DNA from 3 places in the Thermoanaerobacter kivui genome. Region 1 is predicted to be linked to each of the others. Evidence: riboswitches for the same ligand, from Rfam matches in the RefSeq annotation. Region 1 holds a riboswitch; each other region holds the start of a gene.
The links. Region 1 has a riboswitch for cobalamin ahead of TKV_RS08415 (ribonucleoside triphosphate reductase). Riboswitches for the same ligand answer to the same signal wherever they lie in the genome.

Region 1 (2,204 bases):
GACCTCACATCATTGGGATCTAAATCACTATTTACAAAATTGCTAAAATAGGGTAAACCATACTTTGCAGTCATTTCCATTATTTTATCTATGACAGGACTATCCCAGTCAAAATTTTTAGTTATATTATAAGTGGGTATTGGAAAAGTAAATATCCTGCCACTGGCATCCCCTTCCATCATAACTTCTGCAAATGCTATATTTAGCATGTCCATTTCTTTTTGAAATTCTTTATATGTTTTATCCATCAATTGACCACCAATTATAACAGGTTCATCTGCCATAATCTCCGGTACCACAAGGTCCATAGTTATGTTTGTAAAAGGAGTTTGAAATCCCACTCTAGTTGGAACATTTATGTTAAATATAAACTCCTGTAAAGCCTGTTTGACCTCTTTGTAAGAAAGATTATCATAATATATAAAAGGTGCCAAATAAGTATCAAAATTAGAAAAAGCTTGTGCACCAGCTGCTTCCCCTTGAAGTGTATAGAAAAAGTTGACAATCTGTCCAAGAGCGGACCTAAAGTGCCTTGGAGGTTTGCTTTGAACTTTCCCCTCCACCCCTGTAAATCCAGAAAGCAGTAAATCCCTTAAATCCCATCCACAGCAATACACAGATAAAAGACCTAAGTCATGAATGTGCAAATCTCCATTTACATGGGCATCTCTAACTTCTGGAGGATATATTTTGTTTAACCAGTAATGAGCTGTTATCGTACTGGAGATATGGTTATTTAAACCTTGGAGTGAATAACTCATATTGCTATTTTCATTTACTCTCCAGTCCTGTTTTCCTATGTATTCGTCCACCATTTTTTCAATATCCATGAACATGTTTCTAAATTCCCTAATATCTTGATGCTGCTTTCTGTATAAAATATACGCTTTTGCAGCCTTAGCGTAGCCGTGTTTTATAAGATACTGTTCAACAATATCTTGTATTTGCTCCACACTGGCTATTCCCTCTAAATGCTTTTCAACATAATCAGTAACCTCATCTGCTACTTCAACTGCTTGTTCATATTCTCCTTCCCCCACTGCTTTAAAAGCTTTATATATAGCATTTACAATCTTAGATTTATCAAATTCAATCTCTCTTCCATTTCTTTTTATGACCTTCATAGCGATTTTCATCTTTTTAAACCTCCATTTCATTGTTCTTTTGCAAATAATTAACCCTCTTAACTCCTACGGCCAGTTAAGAGGTATACAAAGGTACCTCACCTCCTCTATACACCGTAGAGCAAGTGATGCAAATACAGGCAGGTCTCCTGACTTAGGGTCACCGCTCTTTACGCCTTCCCATCTTTCAAACATTGGGGACGGTTCCTTTTGTCTGAACAGACAGTGGCATAATGTAAAGAGCTCACCATCACAGTGGCGGGACCGTGCAGGACTTTCACCTGCTTCCCTTTTAACCCAATTTTGAAGCCAAAATTGGGCACCTGTATTTGATATTATTGAATTTTCTACAAAATGTAGTATACATAATTATATTTACCTCAATATTTAGTATATCATTGCCTTATAACCTTGTCAATAAAAAATAATTTTTTAACATCCTTTTTTTGTAAACCTACAGAAATATTATAATTAAGACGGCAGGATTTTCTCCTGCCTCCTTCCAAAAATTTTTTAATAGCCACCCATATCAATGTTCCTCATCTCTTTGAATAGTTTTTTTACATTTACTACATATTCCATAAAAATTTAACTCTCCATAATATACATCAAAATCGTATTTTTGATCTATCATTTTTATATATCTAATCAAATCAGGACTGTAATATTCATCTATACTGCCACAATATTTACAAATTAAATGAGCATGAATCTTTTTTTTGTTAAACATTTTAAGTTCATAGTATTTTTTATCCCCAATCACATTTTCTGATAATATACCTCTGTCTACAAAAATTTTTAAATTTCTATAAAGAGTTGCTACACCATAATGGGGACATTCTTTCTTTACTTCTTGGTAAAGGGTATCAAAGTCAAAATGAGTATTTGGATTTTTTAAAAACACATCTAGTAAGATCTGTCGCTTTTCAGTTATTTTTAAGCCATTTGCTTTTAAAGCCTTTATTAAAAGGGGCATTAAATCATTTTTACTTTTAATAGTATTCATAATAAATCACCAAATTTCAAACATATGTTCAATTTAAATATACATCTTTTATTGACATATGTCAATAACTATTT
Region 2 (2,204 bases), 1.1 Mb from region 1:
GGTTATTCCAAAAATATTAAAACTTACTAATGCAATACTTTTATCCTCTACAACATTTATTACAAGTGTCAATATGCTTATTATGAGAAAAGAATAAGGAATTAACATAAGTTTAATATACACTTTTGCTGGAATTTTCGCTTTAAATACAGTTACCACAAACATCAAAATAATTACTGCAATATTTGTATAGGCATCAAATTTAAAACATAAAATCATTGTCAAAAAGGCAAATAAAAGTTTTTCAACAGGATGTACATTGTACATCCTGTTTGTGTAAGAGTAACTATCTATTAGCATTTTTCCTCCCCTTCACAAGGCCTATGTAATATCCCAAAAAGCCTGCACCAATTGCAGCCTGTAAGGCAAACAAAAGGCTTTCAATTTCTCCGCTTGGTGGCTCCCAAATTGGTTCAAACCATGGCTTGTAATTTTTGTCTACCTGAGCAATAGCCTCTGTCGCCCTGTCATCTGCACCAGCAAATTCAGCGTTTTTAATAGTAACAAGAGGAAACACAATCAGCAAAATGACCAACAAGCCTAATATCAAATTTTTCATTAAAAACTTTTTATCCTTCATACTACCTTACCTTCTTTCTCTAAAACGTTAAGCTCAATGAGTTCCTCTTTGCTGTAGGAAGATAGCATATTGATTACAAGCACAGTTAAAAGTCCCTCACTTATTGCCAAAGGTACCTGTGTCACTGCAAATATCCCCATGAATTTTAAAAATGAGGCTGTAAAACCACCTACTTCAGCAGGAAAAGCAATAGCCAATTGGAAGGATGTCGTCACATATGTAAGCAAATCCCCAATTGAGGCAGCCAAAAATACTGCAAGCCAATTTGGCCCCCCTGCTTTTTTTATTCCTTTAAATATATAATAGGAAGCAATTGGCCCTACTATAGCCATGGAAAATGTATTAGCACCCAAAGTTGTTATGCCACCATGGGCCAAAAGCAGTGCCTGAAACAAAAGCACTATAAGGCCTAAAACGCTCATAGCAAAAGGCCCAAAAAGTATAGCTCCAAGCCCTACACCGGTTGGATGCGAACAACTTCCCGTAACTGATGGGATTTTCAAGGCTGAAAGCACAAAGGCAAAAGCACCTGCAAAACCCAAAAGCATTTTAAGCTTTGGATTTTCCTTTACCTTTTTGTTTATCGTTATAAGTCCCACAACCACAAAAGGCAAAGAAGCTGCATCCCATATTATGCACCACTTAAGAGGAAGAAACCCTTCCATTATGTGCATAGAATAGGCAATTTGCGGCGCTATTAAAAGCAATGCAAATGCTGTTAACAACATCCATTTTTTCACACCAAACACCTCTTTTTTATAAAATTTAAGTAAAAATAAAACCTCTTAACTTACCAACGGCGTTAAGAGGTTAAAAAACACATATGTATCCCTTTCTAACACCCCCTCTATCGACCGTAGAGTAAGTGTAACACAAATACAGGCAGGTCTCCTGACTTAGGTTCATCGCTCTTTACGCCTTCCCACCCGTCACTCAGCGGAGCACGAATTTAACAATTATATTTCGTATAAAAACATGCTCCGCTGAGTGACGGGCAGTGGCATAATGTAAAGAGCTCACCATCACAGTGGCGGGACCGTGCAGGACTTTCACCTGCTTCCCTTTTAACCCAATTTTGATTTCAAAATTGGGCACCTGTATTTGCATGTTATTCAATTCTTCCTTTAAATAAAGCATATCATTTTATAAATAGTTTGTCAATGAATAGAAATGTCCCTGTATTGCTTACTTATAATTTTTGCAGCTTCAAAACTGGCCTCAATTGTTTTTTCAATATCCTCCTCTGTGTGAGCTATTGATAAAAAGAAGGTCTCAAATTGAGAAGGCGGCAAGTACACACCCCTTTTTAGCATTTCTCTAAAATATGCAGCATACAAAGCAGTGTTTGATTTTAAAGCAGAGTCATAGTCTTTTACTTCATCTTTCGTAAAAAACATACACATCATGCTGCCTACTCTATTTATTGTAACATCAATTCCATTTTGAACCATGCTCTCTTTTAACCCATTACATAGTTTTTCTGCTTTTTTATCTAATTCTTCATAAAGGGCAGGGTCCTCAGATAAAATTTTTAGAGTCTCAAACCCTGCTGCCATTGCAAGAGGATTTCCAGACAAAGTCCCTGCTTGGTACACAGGCCCATCAGGAGAAACCAACCTCATTA
Region 3 (2,204 bases), 1.1 Mb from region 1:
ATAAGGAGGGAGTCGGGTGTTTAAGTTGTTGTTGATATTTGATCACGGTATGGAGTCTTCTTAGGTGCTCATTATTTCAAAAGCTTTAACGAAATTTTAGATAAAATCAGAGGGCATAAAAAGTTTTTCTTTGATTCGGGCATTGAAGACGAGGTTTTATCATTAAGGGATAAGATGGGATTGACCCAACAGGAGTACTATACCATTTACAGGTACTATAAAATGAGGTCAAAGGAAAACACAAAAAATTTAGTACTGTGGATGGCTCACCATTTTAAGGGTCTAGACCTTCAATATGAAGAAGCTATAAAACCTAAGTGGGAAGGGATTTACCATCCTTTGAGAAATATTCATGACGAACAAGGTTACATAGAAGAAATTTTACAGCAAGGTAAAATAGTAGTAGGTGTGCCTACCTAAATTATTTTTGAGAAGGGAATAAAAGGCATCTGCCTTTTCGAAGGTATCTTCAAAGACTATTGACTTAAATAATGAGTAGAGGTAAAATAAAGGTGTACAAGTGAAGACAGAAATCTTATGGTCCAAAAGGTTAAAAGGGAAAGCGGTGAAAATCCGCTGCAGCCCCCGCTACTGTGAGCGAGGATGAAGCCCTAATATGCCACTGTCCGGCATTTGGCGTTGGTGTTGGGTGTTGGATGGGAAGGCAGGGCGGAAGATGAATCGCGAGCCAGGAGACCTGCCATAAGATTTAAGAAGTTCGCCTTCGGAGGGAAGGGGAAGTGGTATTTTTTTGCTTAATTTTGCGAAAAAGGTCTACCTCCGCGGGTAGGCCTTTTTTGATACTTAAAAAATTTTAATGAGGAGGGTACCTATGAGAAAATTTAAAGGTTTACTTGCTTTATTGTTAGTATTTGTTTTAGCTTTTTCCCTTACAGCATGTTCAACAAACACTGCTACCAAACCAGAAAACACTTCTCAAACAGCAACTGAAACTGTTAAAAGTCAATTCCCTTTAAAGATTACTGATTTTTTGGGAAGAGAGGTAACTATTGAGAAAGAACCCCAAAGGATAGTTTCTCTTGCGCCTTCTATAACAGAGCTTATATATGCTTTAGGAGCAGGAAATAAAGTTGTGGGTGTTACAGACTTTGATAATTATCCACCTGAGGTTAAAGATGTGCCAAAAGTGGGAGGTTTTAAAGGACCAAATATAGAAGCGATTACTGCTCAGAAGCCTGATATAATATTTGCTTCCACTCTTTCAGGTAAAGAGCAAATGGAATCTTTAGAAAAGATGGGTATACCTGTTGTAATGCTGGAAGCTAAAAACATTGACCAGATATACCAGTCTATAAAATTGATAGGCCAAATAACAGGGACAGAGAAAAAAGGCGAAGAATTAATTAAAGAAATGCAAGACAAAATAAAAGAAATAAATGACAAAGTCAAAGACCTTCCGAAAGTCAGCGTATTTTATCTGGTCTCTCTTGACGGAAACTGGACAGCAGGTAAAGGCACATTTATTGATGAGCTTATAAACCTTGCAGGTGGGGAAAATGTTGCAGATGATGTAAACGGTTGGGCTCAGTACAGTGTGGAAGAATTAGTCAAGAAAAATCCTGATGTGATAATAGCCTCTTCAATGGGAGGTAAAGTAAATATAGAAGATATCAAAAAGATGGCAGGATACAAAGACACAAATGCTGTTAAAAACGGTAAGGTATTTGTGGTAAGCAATGATGACATAATATCAAGAGCTTCTAATAGAATTGTTTTAGGACTTGAAGAAATTGTAAAATTCTTACATCCGGAGGCATTTAAGTAAAGTGAAACTGAAAAGAGGTATATATTTTGTTACAGCTTTTTTGCTGCTTGTTTTCACAATGATTTTATCTATTTCTGCAGGGGTGGTAAAAATACCCCTGCAGGAAATTTTAAATATTTTTTTAGGCGGGGGAAATGAAACCTCTAGGACAATAATTCTTAATTTAAGACTTCCAAGAGCTATTGAATCTGCGATTGTAGGTATGGGACTTTCTGTTGTTGGAACATTTTTTCAAGGGCTTTTGAGAAATCCAATGGCAGACCCTTATGTTTTGGGGATATCTTCAGGAGCAGCTTTTGGCGCTACTATTGCGATAATATTAGGGCTTGGAATATTTGGACTGAGTTTTATGGCATTTGTTACTTCTTTAATGACTGTGTTTTTTGTGTACACTATCTCTAGAACTGGCACAAGAGTA

Region 2: it holds a riboswitch for cobalamin, as region 1 does, so the genes downstream of both, TKV_RS01665 (energy-coupling factor ABC transporter permease) here and TKV_RS08415 (ribonucleoside triphosphate reductase) in region 1, are expected to answer to the same signal.
Region 3: it holds a riboswitch for cobalamin, as region 1 does, so the genes downstream of both, TKV_RS01525 (ABC transporter substrate-binding protein) here and TKV_RS08415 (ribonucleoside triphosphate reductase) in region 1, are expected to answer to the same signal.

Annotation. Positions count from the first base shown of each region.
Region 1 is NZ_CP009170.1:1,660,457-1,662,660, forward strand. It holds gene TKV_RS08415 (ribonucleoside triphosphate reductase) at 1-1,136, opposite strand, end outside; cobalamin riboswitch at 1,247-1,466, opposite strand; gene TKV_RS08420 (Fur family transcriptional regulator) at 1,654-2,130, opposite strand.
Region 2 is NZ_CP009170.1:339,473-341,676, reverse strand. It holds gene cbiQ (cobalt ECF transporter T component CbiQ) at 1-300, opposite strand, end outside; gene TKV_RS01670 (energy-coupling factor ABC transporter substrate-binding protein) at 287-580, opposite strand; gene TKV_RS01665 (energy-coupling factor ABC transporter permease) at 577-1,320, opposite strand; cobalamin riboswitch at 1,445-1,694, opposite strand; gene hemL (glutamate-1-semialdehyde 2,1-aminomutase) at 1,738-2,204, opposite strand, start outside.
Region 3 is NZ_CP009170.1:314,981-317,184, forward strand. It holds gene TKV_RS01515 (adenosylcobinamide amidohydrolase) at 1-24, shown strand, start outside; gene TKV_RS01520 (hypothetical protein) at 223-420, shown strand; cobalamin riboswitch at 522-719, shown strand; gene TKV_RS01525 (ABC transporter substrate-binding protein) at 833-1,786, shown strand; gene TKV_RS01530 (FecCD family ABC transporter permease) at 1,788-2,204, shown strand, end outside.